Regions from separate parts of the Turicibacter sanguinis genome, predicted to be linked through region 1. Evidence: a T-box and tRNA genes for the amino acid it is inferred to sense, from the RefSeq annotation. Region 1 holds a T-box; the other regions hold tRNA genes.

Region 1 (3,266 bases):
CTTGATGTGACGAAATCTGTCGTTGAAGAAGCGATTGAAAAAGGAGCGAACTTAATTGTTGCTCATCATCCATTCATTTTTCGTCCTTTAGCGAATATTAATACCAATACGCCAAAAGGAAAAATTGTTGAACTTTGTATTAAACATGATATTTGTGTTTATGCGATGCATACTAATTTTGATATTGCGAAAAATGGGATGAATGATTGTTTAGCTCAAACCATCGGTTTAGAAAATATTCAACCGTTAATTCCAACCAAACGTGAAGAATATTCTAAATTAGTCATCTATACACCAGCTACTCACAGTGATTCGATTCGTCAAGTGATGTCAGAAGCGGGTGTTGGGCAAATCGGAAATTATTCTCATTGTACCTTTGCGAGTACGGGAATTGGTTCATTTAAACCGCTTGATGGAAGTCAACCGTTTTTAGGAAATGTAAATGAAGTAGAATTGATTGAAGAAGTAAAATTAGAAGGGGTTATTCCGACCGCTTTAGTTGGAAGCGCCATTGCAAAAATTAAATCGGTCCATCCATATGAGGAAATGGCGTATGATGTCTATGCCTTAAATGTGACGATGCCTGATGCTCAGTATGGACTGGGACGTATGGGACAAGTTCCGACCCCTTTAAAAGCTGTTGATTATATTAAACACGTCAAAAAGTCATTAAAGATTGAAAATGCACGTTTTGTCGGGTCACTAGATAAAACCATTAAAACAGTCGCTATCATTGGTGGTAGTGGGGCAAGTTATATCGGACCTGTCAAAGCGAAAAAAGTAGATTTATTTATTACAGGTGATGTTGGATTCCACGATGCTCAAGATGCACAGGATAGGGGCTTAAATGTCTTAGATGTTGGTCACCATGCAGAGTATGTAATGAAAGAGCACGTTGCTGCTATTTTAAATGAGTTGTTTGGAGAGATTGCAACTGCATCCGTGATTAGTACGGAACCCTTCCAATTTGTTTAAAATGAATAAATCACATAAAATATTGTCTTTTTTAGGTTCAATGTATATAATAGAACTAAGAAAAAATAAAAAAACGTTGAATGAGGCATAGTAGTGAGGACTAGCTATTCAGGGAGAGAATATCGTAGACTGAAAGTATTCTTATAGAGATAGCTCATGAATTCACCTTATGAGTGGTGCTAATCACACCCGGGAACTCCCCGTTATCTGTTTTGAGTGGACAAGTCAATGATTTGTCAATAAAGGTGGTACCGCGTGTGAAACGTCCTTTTTTAAGGACGTTTTTTTATTTTTAAAAAATAAGTTTGGAGGAATCGTCATGCTAAATCGATTAAAAGAGTTACAAATCGAAGCAATTAATGAAGTATCAAATACGACGGATTTAAAAGAGTTAAATGATCTTCGTGTTAAATATCTTGGTAAAAAAGGTCCAATCCAAGAAGTAATGAAAAATATGAAAGATATGCAACCTGAAGAACGTAAAAGTGCAGGAGCTGTTTCAAATGAAGTAAAAAATGCAATCTCAGCAGCGATTGAAACAAAAAAAGAAGAGTTAGAGGCTTTAGCGATTCAACAAAAATTAGCAAATGAAACGATCGACGTGACATTACCAGGTCGTACAGTAAACATTGGAGTAACGCACCCATTACAGGCGGTGACAAATGAATTAGAATCATTATTTATTTCAATGGGATATACGGTAGAAGAAGGACCAGAAGTTGAATGGGATCATTATAACTTCGAACTTTTAAACTTACCTAAAGGTCATCCAGCTCGTGATATGCAAGATTCATTCTATATTACAGAAGAATCATTATTACGTACGCATACATCACCTGTTCAAGCACGCGTTTTAGAAGCAGCGAAAGGAAAAGGTCCAATTAAAATTATCTGTCCAGGTAAAGTATACCGTCGTGATGATGATGATGCGACTCACTCACATCAATTTACACAAATTGAAGGATTAGTAGTTGATACTGATGTAACAATGGCTGATTTAAAAGGAACATTACTTGAACTTGCACGTCAAATGTTTGGTCAAGATCGCGAAATCCGTTTACGCCCATCATTCTTCCCATTCACTGAACCATCAGTTGAAGTGGACGTAACATGCTCAAAATGTGGTGGATGTGGATGTAACATTTGTAAAGGTACAGGATGGATTGAAATTTTAGGAGCAGGTATGGTTCATCCAAACGTATTAGAAATGTCTGGATTTGACTCAAAAGTATATCAAGGATTTGCCTTTGGTATTGGAGCAGAACGTATTGCAATGCTTAAATACGGAATTGAAGATATCCGTAACTTCTATACAAATGATTTAAGATTTATCAATCAATTTAAATAAGACATTTTTAATAGGAATTGGAGGCTATAACATGTTAGTTTCAGTAAATTGGTTAAATCAATATGTCAATATTAGCGATATTGATCCAAAAGAATTAGCAGAGCGTATTACACGCACAGGAATCGAAGTAGAATCAGTAAACATCTTATCAGATGCAACAAATATTGTTATTGGTCATGTTTTAGAACGTGTTCAACATCCAAATGCCGATAAATTATCGGTTTGCCAAGTAGATGTTGGAGGAGAAGAAGGGGTTCTTCAAATCGTTTGTGGAGCGAAAAACGTAGCTGCGGGACAAAAAATTATTGTCGCTAAACCAGGAGCTGTTTTACCAGGAAACTTCAAAATTAAACGTTCTAAATTACGCGGTGAAGAATCAAACGGAATGTGCTGTTCATTAAAAGAATTAGGAATTGAGCAAAAATTAGTTCCAACAGCTTATGCTGAAGGAATCTTCGTTTGTGCGGATGATGCACCGGTTGGAATGGATGCATTAGAATATTTAAAATTCAATGATACGGTTATTGAATTAGGATTAACACCTAACCGTATGGATTGTTTATCTATGTATGGAGTGGCTTACGAAGTTGGAGCTATTTTATCACGTGAGGTTAAATTTGAAGAGGTTTCTGTTAACGAAGTAGCAGAAGCAGCTAAAGATTTAATCAAAGTAACATCTAACACAGAAAAATCACCAGCTTATTTAACACGCGTGGTGAAAAATGTTGAAATTAAGGAATCTCCACAATGGTTACAAGCGATGTTAATCGCAGCAGGGATGCGTCCGAAAAATAACGTAGTCGATGTCACAAACTTCGTCATGTTAGAAATGGGACAACCATTACATGCATTTGATTATGAGACGATTACGTCAAAAGAAATTGTTGTACGTGAAGCTGTTAATGGTGAAACAATTAAAACGTTAGACGGTCAAGACCGTGAA
Region 2 (3,266 bases), 1.1 Mb from region 1:
GGTCACCATTTAAAATTAGATAGAAATATCTGCATGGAGGATTAGCTCAGCTGGGAGAGCATCTGCCTTACAAGCAGAGGGTCGGCGGTTCGAGCCCGTCATCCTCCACCATAATTAAATAAAAAAGATGCCGAAATAGCTCAATTGGTAGAGCAACTGACTTGTAATCAGTAGGTTGCGGGTTCAAGTCCTGCTTTCGGCACCATCTGGTGGGGTAGCGAAGTGGCTAAACGCGGCGGACTGTAAATCCGCTCTCTCCGAGTTCGGCGGTTCGAATCCGTCCCCCACCACCATTTTGAAAATGGGCTATAGCCAAGCGGTAAGGCAACGGACTTTGACTCCGTCATGCGCTGGTTCGAATCCAGCTAGCCCAGCCATTAAAAGTCCTGCTAGCTCAGTTGGTAGAGCATCTGACTTTTAATCAGAGGGTCAGAGGTTCGAGTCCTCTGCAGGACACCATTTTAAAAAAAAGAATAAACATTTATGGATAAATAAATGCCTGGGTGGCGGAACTGGTAGACGCACAGGACTTAAAATCCTGCGGGTGGTGACACCCGTGCCGGTTCGATTCCGGCCCTAGGCACCAACTTAATAGCGCCCATAGCTCAATTGGATAGAGCGTTTGACTACGGATCAAAAGGTTAGGGGTTCGACTCCTCTTGGGCGCGCCATAAAACGGGAAGTGGCTCAGCTTGGTAGAGCACCTGGTTTGGGACCAGGGGGTCGCAGGTTCGAATCCTGTCTTCCCGACCATTAATTAAATACCCAGGGGACTTAGCTCAGCTGGGAGAGCGCCTGCCTTGCACGCAGGAGGTCAGGGGTTCGATCCCCCTAGTCTCCACCAATTAAATAAAAAAAATAATAAAATGGCGGAGTAGCTCAACTGGCTAGAGCGTACGGTTCATACCCGTGAGGTTGGGGGTTCGAGTCCCTCCTCCGCTACCAACTAATATGTGGAGGAATACCCAAGTCCGGCTGAAGGGATCGGTCTTGAAAACCGACAGTACGTGAGAGCGTAGCGGGGGTTCGAATCCCTCTTCCTCCGCCATATTAATTAAATAACATCGCGGGGTGGAGCAGTTGGTAGCTCGTCGGGCTCATAACCCGAAGGTCGCAGGTTCAAGTCCTGTCCCCGCAACCAAAAGGTCCAGTGGTGTAGCGGTTAACATGCCTGCCTGTCACGCAGGAGATCGCGGGTTCGATTCCCGTCTGGACCGCCATTTAAATAGGCTTGGTAGCTCAGTCGGTAGAGCAAAGGACTGAAAATCCTTGTGTCGGCGGTTCGATTCCGTCCCAAGCCACCATTTGGAGGATTAGCTCAGCTGGGAGAGCATCTGCCTTACAAGCAGAGGGTCGGCGGTTCGAGCCCGTCATCCTCCACCATAAAAGTCCTGCTAGCTCAGTTGGTAGAGCATCTGACTTTTAATCAGAGGGTCAGAGGTTCGAGTCCTCTGCAGGACACCATTTTTGAAAATAGGCGCGTGCCTGAAATAATGAAATGCCTGGGTGGCGGAACTGGTAGACGCACAGGACTTAAAATCCTGCGGGTGGTGACACCCGTGCCGGTTCGATTCCGGCCCTAGGCACCAAATATAATCTAGTGATGATGGCAAGGAGGTCACACCTGTTCCCATACCGAACACAGAAGTTAAGCTCCTTAGCGCCGAGGGTAGTACGCAAGTGCGAGAGTAGGACGTTGCTAGGTTGTACAATGCCTCAATAGCTCAGTTGGTTAGAGCACTTGACTGTTAATCAAGGGGTCCTAGGTTCGAGTCCTAGTTGGGGCGCCATTATAATAATGGCCCGTTGGTGAAGCGGTTTAACACACATGCCTTTCACGCATGCATACACGGGTTCGAATCCCGTACGGGTCACCATTTATTAGTGCCGAAATAGCTCAATTGGTAGAGCAACTGACTTGTAATCAGTAGGTTGCGGGTTCAAGTCCTGCTTTCGGCACCATTAATTTAATAGGGGTGTAGTTTAACGGTAGAACAGCGGTCTCCAAAACCGTTAGCGTGGGTTCGATTCCTGCCACCCCTGCCATGGCGATTGTGGCGAAGTGGTTAACGCACCGGATTGTGGCTCCGGCATTCGTGGGTTCGATTCCCATCAGTCGCCCCATAAATTAGTAGATAACATCCTTAAAGGATGTTTTTTTATTTAGTTAAATAGTGAAAGATTTACTTTTATATCACCTATTTTCTTATTTTTTATATACTAAATAGTATAGGAGGGATAGAAGATGGAAAAAGGTGAGATAATTTCTATCAATTCCTGCGCTTTAGATGTAACTGTTGAAGAATTTAATAAAAAGGACTTGGAAGAAGCAGGAGTATTGATTGACTATGATTCGGATAATGAGATTGAAATAAATTCTAATAAGCGTAATAAGAAAAGACCATCTTATCAATCAAGTTGGTCTAGATGGATTTTTTTAGGTATTTTAATGGTTCTTTTAGTTATAGTGATGTTTGCAGGTCATGTTTTGATTGAACAACAAGAAAAATCGTTTTTTTCAAATTCTGCAACGACTGAGATTGTTTATTTAATAGAAAATGAGTATATTTAGTTCAAGTAAAAGGAGTATATTGTAGATATACTCCTTTTACTTTTGTCTAAAAATTTTAATAATAGCAATTACAATCACCCAGATTTCAAGTTGGCCAAACATCATCCCAATTATCTCAGTCCATAAGATGACGGTGGAGTTGTGGCAGAAGTAATACCGATAGATAGTCCATTGGTTTTAAGTGCTGATGAAAATTCAAATAATGAGGATTGAAGTGGATAACCCTATACTAAAAAAATGAAAGTACCTATCAGTAAGAGAATTAGATAGGCGAAAGCATAGGTAGAAGCTTCAATAATGAAAGATGATTCTAAAAATATTTTTCCTTCCGGTTTGAGGAGTGTGTCTTCCTTAATAAAAAATTCTGATTTAAATTTCATTTTTAGATTCTAGATTCTAGATACATTGTTTACATAAAAGTAAGATACGATAGAGTTTTATATCACCGGATGTTGAACCTGCTCCCCCGCTCATAATCATGAGAATTATCATTAAGAAAAGCGCAAATGGAGTCCAGTCGTTAAAGGATACGGTTGCATAGCTAGTTGTTGAAATGGCTGAAATAATTTGAAAGAGTGAGTTTCTAAAAGTTTCATTTAATGTTGGATATACGGTTGTTAAGAGAGAGAATATCATGATAGGAGTGGAAATTCCGATTAATATAAACATGAATTTTATTTCACTTAATGCAAAA
Region 3 (3,266 bases), 1.3 Mb from region 1:
CTAAGCGTGAAGCCCCCCTCAAGATGAGATTTCCCATTCGAAAGAAGTAAGATCCCTTGAAGACGACAAGGTAGATAGGTCAGAAGTGGAAGTGTGGTGACACATGGAGCGGACTGATACTAATCGATCGAGGACTTAACCAAAGAAACTGAAGAAGATATCTAGTTTTGGAAGATTAACGAAAGAATCTCCAAAAGGTCTAGTGACGATGGCAAGGAGGGCACACCTGTTCCCATACCGAACACAGAAGTTAAGCTCCTTAGCGCCGAGGGTAGTACGCAAGTGCGAGAGTAGGACGTTGCTGGGCCACCATAAACCAGCCTCAATAGCTCAGTTGGTTAGAGCACTTGACTGTTAATCAAGGGGTCCTAGGTTCGAGTCCTAGTTGGGGCGCCATTATAATAATGGCCCGTTGGTGAAGCGGTTTAACACACATGCCTTTCACGCATGCATACACGGGTTCGAATCCCGTACGGGTCACCATTTAAAATTAGATAGAAATATCTGCATGGAGGATTAGCTCAGCTGGGAGAGCATCTGCCTTACAAGCAGAGGGTCGGCGGTTCGAGCCCGTCATCCTCCACCATAATTAAATAAAAAAGATGCCGAAATAGCTCAATTGGTAGAGCAACTGACTTGTAATCAGTAGGTTGCGGGTTCAAGTCCTGCTTTCGGCACCATCTGGTGGGGTAGCGAAGTGGCTAAACGCGGCGGACTGTAAATCCGCTCTCTCCGAGTTCGGCGGTTCGAATCCGTCCCCCACCACCACTTTGAAAATGGGCTATAGCCAAGCGGTAAGGCAACGGACTTTGACTCCGTCATGCGCTGGTTCGAATCCAGCTAGCCCAGCCATTAAAAGTCCTGCTAGCTCAGTTGGTAGAGCATCTGACTTTTAATCAGAGGGTCAGAGGTTCGAGTCCTCTGCAGGACACCATTTTTTTGAAAAAAAGAATAAACATTTATGGATAAATAAATGCCTGGGTGGCGGAACTGGTAGACGCACAGGACTTAAAATCCTGCGGGTGGTGACACCCGTGCCGGTTCGATTCCGGCCCTAGGCACCAACTTAATAGCGCCCATAGCTCAATTGGATAGAGCGTTTGACTACGGATCAAAAGGTTAGGGGTTCGACTCCTCTTGGGCGCGCCATAAAAACGGGAAGTGGCTCAGCTTGGTAGAGCACCTGGTTTGGGACCAGGGGGTCGCAGGTTCGAATCCTGTCTTCCCGACCATTAATTAAATACCCAGGGGACTTAGCTCAGCTGGGAGAGCGCCTGCCTTGCACGCAGGAGGTCAGGGGTTCGATCCCCCTAGTCTCCACCAATTTTAAAAATAGAATAATCATGATGGCGGAGTAGCTCAACTGGCTAGAGCGTACGGTTCATACCCGTGAGGTTGGGGGTTCGAGTCCCTCCTCCGCTACCAGATAGAATTAATAGTAAGACCCGGACCCTTAGCTCAGTTGGTTAGAGCTATCGGCTCATAACCGATCGGTCGTAGGTTCGAGTCCTACAGGGTCCACCAATTAGTTTTAGTTATACGGAGGAATACCCAAGTCCGGCTGAAGGGATCGGTCTTGAAAACCGACAGTACGTGAGAGCGTAGCGGGGGTTCGAATCCCTCTTCCTCCGCCATATTAATTAAATAACATCGCGGGGTGGAGCAGTTGGTAGCTCGTCGGGCTCATAACCCGAAGGTCGCAGGTTCAAGTCCTGTCCCCGCAACCAAAAAGGTCCAGTGGTGTAGCGGTTAACATGCCTGCCTGTCACGCAGGAGATCGCGGGTTCGATTCCCGTCTGGACCGCCATTTGAATAGGCTTGGTAGCTCAGTCGGTAGAGCAAAGGACTGAAAATCCTTGTGTCGGCGGTTCGATTCCGTCCCAAGCCACCATTTGGAGGATTAGCTCAGCTGGGAGAGCATCTGCCTTACAAGCAGAGGGTCGGCGGTTCGAGCCCGTCATCCTCCACCATAAAAGTCCTGCTAGCTCAGTTGGTAGAGCATCTGACTTTTAATCAGAGGGTCAGAGGTTCGAGTCCTCTGCAGGACACCATTTATAGATGCGGGTGTGGCGGAATTGGCAGACGCGCTAGATTTAGGCTCTAGTACCTTTGGTGTGCAGGTTCAACTCCTGTCACCCGCACCATATTAATGATTAAAATGATAATTGGTTATCATTTTTTTTGTTTAGAAAATTAAATACTATAGCATATAAAAAAAGACTAGTTTTATTAAGAACTAGTCTTTTTTTATTCTTTTTTAAATAGTGCTGTCGGTTAAAGTATAATCTATTTACAGTGAATGACTTTAAGTGAAATCCTGAGACTCATAAAAGCTATAAATGGATTAACTGTTGAGTGTAGGATAGACTTTATGATGGTGCATAATTTTGACTCTGGTATTTTTTTTGAGTTTTCAAAGTAATACCATATTATATTTTATAAAAAATGTAATAGTTCTTTTCAACAAGAGAGACTTTTAAGACGAATATGGATTGATAAGATATACTTTCTTTAAATATAAAGCTAGTGAGCCTATTTAATTTAAACTCTTTTAAATAATCTTTATTTTTAATATTTAAAAATTTTCTATTACAATATGAATAAAATATCAAAATTTATTCTTTCAATATGGTTTTAATCAATAACATTGTAATAGGATAGGAGAGTTAATCTAACTATGTTAATATATGGAAAACACATTGTGGTGGAGAGAATGAGCAATGGATTCTAGATAAATATTTTATGTTTATTATTTCTAGTAGTTTGAATAATAAGGTTATTAGGAAAAGACATCGTTATGATGTCTTTTTTATATCAACTAAATTTCTTATTACTGAAAATCAGGAATAAATAAAATTATCCTGAAACTTAATACAGATACGATAACCCCTAATATCTTGGACTGATATATAAATATGATTTTAAAAAATTATTATTATTTTAATCATTATATTTGACTTTTTAAATTGCTTAATATATAATAACAATATCAGTAATTATTACTATAATGAATTTGGAGGGATTACAATGTCATTAATCAATACTCAAGTAGTAGATTTTAAAGTTCAAGCTTATCACAATGGTGAATTCAAAGAAGTAACTAACGAAACAATTAAAGGACAATGGTCTGTATTCTTCTTCTATCCAGCAGATTTCACTTTCGTTTGTCCAACTGAATTAGGAGATTTAGCAGATAACTATTCTAAATTCCAAGAAATGGGATGTGAAGTATATTCTGTATCTACAGATACTCACTTCGTTCATAA
Region 4 (3,266 bases), 1.1 Mb from region 1:
AGCAGTTAAGACAACAATATCGACATCATAACTTTCATCTTTAGTTTGAATTTTAGTTACATATTCTTGACCTTCTAAAGCTGTAACTGTTTGAGCTAAATGCAGATGAACATTGTGAGCTCTTAGCTCTTCTTCTAGAATATCTGTTATTTCTTTATCAAAAGTATCAACCAGAACACGATCATTTAATTGGAAAACATGAACTTCTTTTCCATATTGCTTAGCCGCTTCAACAACCTCAAGCCCAATAAACCCTGCTCCTACAATCGCAACACGATTTAAATCAGAATTTTGCATTGCTTGTTTTAAATCATGACCGTCTTCCATGCTTTTTAAAGTGTAAACATGTTTAAGATTTACATTTTGAATTGGAGGGATAATGGCACTTGCTCCTGTTGCAACCATTAATCGATCATAGTAATCGTCAAACACTTCATTTGTTGTTAAATTTTTTACAGTTACAACTTTATTATCTACATCTACTTTTAATACTTCATGTTCTGGATGAACAGAAATTCCTGAGGAATTGAATTGCTCTACTGTTCTTGCAATCATATTTTGAGAATCTTCAAAGAAATTTCCGACAAAATAAGGTAAACCACATGCTCCAAATGAAACATGTTTTGATTTTTCATATACTGTTATACTTGCATCTTTATTTGAACGCTTTAATTTTGCAGCAGCACTCATTCCAGCTGCAACACCACCAATAATAACAACCTTCATCATATAACCTCCTTAAAATTACCTTACATTATCTTATATTATATCAAATTTTCTCATAATATATATAAATAATGCCAAGCATAAAAAAAACATCCTTTAAGGATGTTATCTACTAATTTATGGGGCGACTGATGGGAATCGAACCCACGAATGCCGGAGCCACAATCCGGTGCGTTAACCACTTCGCCACAATCGCCATGGCAGGGGTGGCAGGAATCGAACCCACGCTAACGGTTTTGGAGACCGCTGTTCTACCGTTAAACTACACCCCTATTAAATTAATGGTGCCGAAAGCAGGACTTGAACCCGCAACCTACTGATTACAAGTCAGTTGCTCTACCAATTGAGCTATTTCGGCACTAATAAATGGTGACCCGTACGGGATTCGAACCCGTGTATGCATGCGTGAAAGGCATGTGTGTTAAACCGCTTCACCAACGGGCCATTATTATAATGGCGCCCCAACTAGGACTCGAACCTAGGACCCCTTGATTAACAGTCAAGTGCTCTAACCAACTGAGCTATTGAGGCATTGTACAACCTAGCAACGTCCTACTCTCGCACTTGCGTACTACCCTCGGCGCTAAGGAGCTTAACTTCTGTGTTCGGTATGGGAACAGGTGTGACCTCCTTGCCATCATCACTAGATTATATTTGGTGCCTAGGGCCGGAATCGAACCGGCACGGGTGTCACCACCCGCAGGATTTTAAGTCCTGTGCGTCTACCAGTTCCGCCACCCAGGCATTTCATTATTTCAGGCACGCGCCTATTTTCAAAAATGGTGTCCTGCAGAGGACTCGAACCTCTGACCCTCTGATTAAAAGTCAGATGCTCTACCAACTGAGCTAGCAGGACTTTTATGGTGGAGGATGACGGGCTCGAACCGCCGACCCTCTGCTTGTAAGGCAGATGCTCTCCCAGCTGAGCTAATCCTCCAAATGGTGGCTTGGGACGGAATCGAACCGCCGACACAAGGATTTTCAGTCCTTTGCTCTACCGACTGAGCTACCAAGCCTATTTAAATGGCGGTCCAGACGGGAATCGAACCCGCGATCTCCTGCGTGACAGGCAGGCATGTTAACCGCTACACCACTGGACCTTTTGGTTGCGGGGACAGGACTTGAACCTGCGACCTTCGGGTTATGAGCCCGACGAGCTACCAACTGCTCCACCCCGCGATGTTATTTAATTAATATGGCGGAGGAAGAGGGATTCGAACCCCCGCTACGCTCTCACGTACTGTCGGTTTTCAAGACCGATCCCTTCAGCCGGACTTGGGTATTCCTCCACATATTAGTTGGTAGCGGAGGAGGGACTCGAACCCCCAACCTCACGGGTATGAACCGTACGCTCTAGCCAGTTGAGCTACTCCGCCATTTTATTATTTTTTTTATTTGATTAATGGTCGGGAAGACAGGATTCGAACCTGCGACCCCCTGGTCCCAAACCAGGTGCTCTACCAAGCTGAGCCACTTCCCGTTTTATGGCGCGCCCAAGAGGAGTCGAACCCCTAACCTTTTGATCCGTAGTCAAACGCTCTATCCAATTGAGCTATGGGCGCTATTAAGTTGGTGCCTAGGGCCGGAATCGAACCGGCACGGGTGTCACCACCCGCAGGATTTTAAGTCCTGTGCGTCTACCAGTTCCGCCACCCAGGCATTTATTTATCCATAAATGTTTATTCTTTTTTTTAAAATGGTGTCCTGCAGAGGACTCGAACCTCTGACCCTCTGATTAAAAGTCAGATGCTCTACCAACTGAGCTAGCAGGACTTTTAATGGCTGGGCTAGCTGGATTCGAACCAGCGCATGACGGAGTCAAAGTCCGTTGCCTTACCGCTTGGCTATAGCCCATTTTCAAAATGGTGGTGGGGGACGGATTCGAACCGCCGAACTCGGAGAGAGCGGATTTACAGTCCGCCGCGTTTAGCCACTTCGCTACCCCACCAGATGGTGCCGAAAGCAGGACTTGAACCCGCAACCTACTGATTACAAGTCAGTTGCTCTACCAATTGAGCTATTTCGGCATCTTTTTTTTATTTAATTATGGTGGAGGATGACGGGCTCGAACCGCCGACCCTCTGCTTGTAAGGCAGATGCTCTCCCAGCTGAGCTAATCCTCCATGCAGATATTTCTATCTAATTTTAAATGGTGACCCGTACGGGATTCGAACCCGTGTATGCATGCGTGAAAGGCATGTGTGTTAAACCGCTTCACCAACGGGCCTTTTATTTTCCGTTTTGCGACTTCGTTATTCTATCATCTCAACTTGTTTTCGTCAAGAGTTTTTTTGAAAAAAGTTTTTTTCAAGAAGTTACTCGATTATTTTATCAACCAACATCTCTTTTGTCAAATACTTTTTAAAATTCTTTGTTAGTTCGTTTTATTTACCAGAAACGAACTTCTATATAATACCAAGTTTGTCGTTTCTTGTCAAATCTTTTTTGAAAAAAGTTTTTCAATTCATTACCTTTTATTGAAACGAACTTCTATATATTATCAAGTTTGTCGTTTTTTGTCAAACCTATTTCCAAACTTT

Evidence for each region. The T-box of region 1 lies ahead of pheS (phenylalanine--tRNA ligase subunit alpha). A T-box ahead of a tRNA ligase gene usually reads a tRNA of that ligase, here a tRNA-Phe.
Region 2: it encodes a tRNA-Phe, which carries the amino acid that the T-box ahead of pheS (phenylalanine--tRNA ligase subunit alpha) is inferred to sense. The anticodon was not compared.
Region 3: it encodes a tRNA-Phe, which carries the amino acid that the T-box ahead of pheS (phenylalanine--tRNA ligase subunit alpha) is inferred to sense. The anticodon was not compared.
Region 4: it encodes a tRNA-Phe, which carries the amino acid that the T-box ahead of pheS (phenylalanine--tRNA ligase subunit alpha) is inferred to sense. The anticodon was not compared.

The regions. Positions count from the first base shown of each region.
Region 1 covers NZ_CP053187.1:1,996,960-2,000,225, forward strand. The annotation lists gene HLK68_RS09625 (Nif3-like dinuclear metal center hexameric protein) at 1-975, shown strand, start outside; T-box leader at 1,043-1,248, shown strand; gene pheS (phenylalanine--tRNA ligase subunit alpha) at 1,295-2,323, shown strand; gene pheT (phenylalanine--tRNA ligase subunit beta) at 2,355-3,266, shown strand, end outside.
Region 2 covers NZ_CP053187.1:101,817-105,082, reverse strand. The annotation lists tRNA gene HLK68_RS00595 (tRNA-Glu) at 1-8, shown strand, start outside; tRNA gene HLK68_RS00590 (tRNA-Val) at 36-111, shown strand; tRNA gene HLK68_RS00585 (tRNA-Thr) at 130-205, shown strand; tRNA gene HLK68_RS00580 (tRNA-Tyr) at 209-293, shown strand; tRNA gene HLK68_RS00575 (tRNA-Gln) at 303-377, shown strand; tRNA gene HLK68_RS00570 (tRNA-Lys) at 384-459, shown strand; tRNA gene HLK68_RS00565 (tRNA-Leu) at 498-586, shown strand; tRNA gene HLK68_RS00560 (tRNA-Arg) at 595-671, shown strand; tRNA gene HLK68_RS00555 (tRNA-Pro) at 677-753, shown strand; tRNA gene HLK68_RS00550 (tRNA-Ala) at 769-844, shown strand; tRNA gene HLK68_RS00545 (tRNA-Met) at 869-945, shown strand; tRNA gene HLK68_RS00540 (tRNA-Ser) at 956-1,048, shown strand; tRNA gene HLK68_RS00535 (tRNA-Met) at 1,066-1,141, shown strand; tRNA gene HLK68_RS00530 (tRNA-Asp) at 1,145-1,220, shown strand; tRNA gene HLK68_RS00525 (tRNA-Phe) at 1,229-1,304, shown strand; tRNA gene HLK68_RS00520 (tRNA-Val) at 1,308-1,383, shown strand; tRNA gene HLK68_RS00515 (tRNA-Lys) at 1,389-1,464, shown strand; tRNA gene HLK68_RS00510 (tRNA-Leu) at 1,501-1,589, shown strand; rRNA gene rrf (5S ribosomal RNA) at 1,597-1,705, shown strand; tRNA gene HLK68_RS00500 (tRNA-Asn) at 1,714-1,790, shown strand; tRNA gene HLK68_RS00495 (tRNA-Glu) at 1,801-1,877, shown strand; tRNA gene HLK68_RS00490 (tRNA-Thr) at 1,887-1,962, shown strand; tRNA gene HLK68_RS00485 (tRNA-Trp) at 1,973-2,046, shown strand; tRNA gene HLK68_RS00480 (tRNA-His) at 2,049-2,124, shown strand; gene HLK68_RS00475 (hypothetical protein) at 2,246-2,572, shown strand; gene HLK68_RS14770 (potassium transporter TrkG) at 2,969-3,208, opposite strand.
Region 3 covers NZ_CP053187.1:676,895-680,160, reverse strand. The annotation lists rRNA gene HLK68_RS03390 (23S ribosomal RNA) at 1-143, shown strand, start outside; rRNA gene rrf (5S ribosomal RNA) at 199-307, shown strand; tRNA gene HLK68_RS03380 (tRNA-Asn) at 320-396, shown strand; tRNA gene HLK68_RS03375 (tRNA-Glu) at 407-483, shown strand; tRNA gene HLK68_RS03370 (tRNA-Val) at 511-586, shown strand; tRNA gene HLK68_RS03365 (tRNA-Thr) at 605-680, shown strand; tRNA gene HLK68_RS03360 (tRNA-Tyr) at 684-768, shown strand; tRNA gene HLK68_RS03355 (tRNA-Gln) at 778-852, shown strand; tRNA gene HLK68_RS03350 (tRNA-Lys) at 859-934, shown strand; tRNA gene HLK68_RS03345 (tRNA-Leu) at 976-1,064, shown strand; tRNA gene HLK68_RS03340 (tRNA-Arg) at 1,073-1,149, shown strand; tRNA gene HLK68_RS03335 (tRNA-Pro) at 1,156-1,232, shown strand; tRNA gene HLK68_RS03330 (tRNA-Ala) at 1,248-1,323, shown strand; tRNA gene HLK68_RS03325 (tRNA-Met) at 1,349-1,425, shown strand; tRNA gene HLK68_RS03320 (tRNA-Ile) at 1,448-1,524, shown strand; tRNA gene HLK68_RS03315 (tRNA-Ser) at 1,542-1,634, shown strand; tRNA gene HLK68_RS03310 (tRNA-Met) at 1,652-1,727, shown strand; tRNA gene HLK68_RS03305 (tRNA-Asp) at 1,732-1,807, shown strand; tRNA gene HLK68_RS03300 (tRNA-Phe) at 1,816-1,891, shown strand; tRNA gene HLK68_RS03295 (tRNA-Val) at 1,895-1,970, shown strand; tRNA gene HLK68_RS03290 (tRNA-Lys) at 1,976-2,051, shown strand; tRNA gene HLK68_RS03285 (tRNA-Leu) at 2,061-2,144, shown strand; gene ahpC (alkyl hydroperoxide reductase subunit C) at 3,028-3,266, shown strand, end outside.
Region 4 covers NZ_CP053187.1:106,133-109,398, forward strand. The annotation lists gene HLK68_RS00600 (CoA-disulfide reductase) at 1-726, opposite strand, end outside; tRNA gene HLK68_RS00605 (tRNA-His) at 847-922, opposite strand; tRNA gene HLK68_RS00610 (tRNA-Trp) at 925-998, opposite strand; tRNA gene HLK68_RS00615 (tRNA-Thr) at 1,009-1,084, opposite strand; tRNA gene HLK68_RS00620 (tRNA-Glu) at 1,094-1,170, opposite strand; tRNA gene HLK68_RS00625 (tRNA-Asn) at 1,181-1,257, opposite strand; rRNA gene rrf (5S ribosomal RNA) at 1,266-1,374, opposite strand; tRNA gene HLK68_RS00635 (tRNA-Leu) at 1,382-1,470, opposite strand; tRNA gene HLK68_RS00640 (tRNA-Lys) at 1,507-1,582, opposite strand; tRNA gene HLK68_RS00645 (tRNA-Val) at 1,588-1,663, opposite strand; tRNA gene HLK68_RS00650 (tRNA-Phe) at 1,667-1,742, opposite strand; tRNA gene HLK68_RS00655 (tRNA-Asp) at 1,751-1,826, opposite strand; tRNA gene HLK68_RS00660 (tRNA-Met) at 1,830-1,905, opposite strand; tRNA gene HLK68_RS00665 (tRNA-Ser) at 1,923-2,015, opposite strand; tRNA gene HLK68_RS00670 (tRNA-Met) at 2,026-2,102, opposite strand; tRNA gene HLK68_RS00675 (tRNA-Pro) at 2,130-2,206, opposite strand; tRNA gene HLK68_RS00680 (tRNA-Arg) at 2,212-2,288, opposite strand; tRNA gene HLK68_RS00685 (tRNA-Leu) at 2,297-2,385, opposite strand; tRNA gene HLK68_RS00690 (tRNA-Lys) at 2,424-2,499, opposite strand; tRNA gene HLK68_RS00695 (tRNA-Gln) at 2,506-2,580, opposite strand; tRNA gene HLK68_RS00700 (tRNA-Tyr) at 2,590-2,674, opposite strand; tRNA gene HLK68_RS00705 (tRNA-Thr) at 2,678-2,753, opposite strand; tRNA gene HLK68_RS00710 (tRNA-Val) at 2,774-2,849, opposite strand; tRNA gene HLK68_RS00715 (tRNA-Glu) at 2,877-2,953, opposite strand.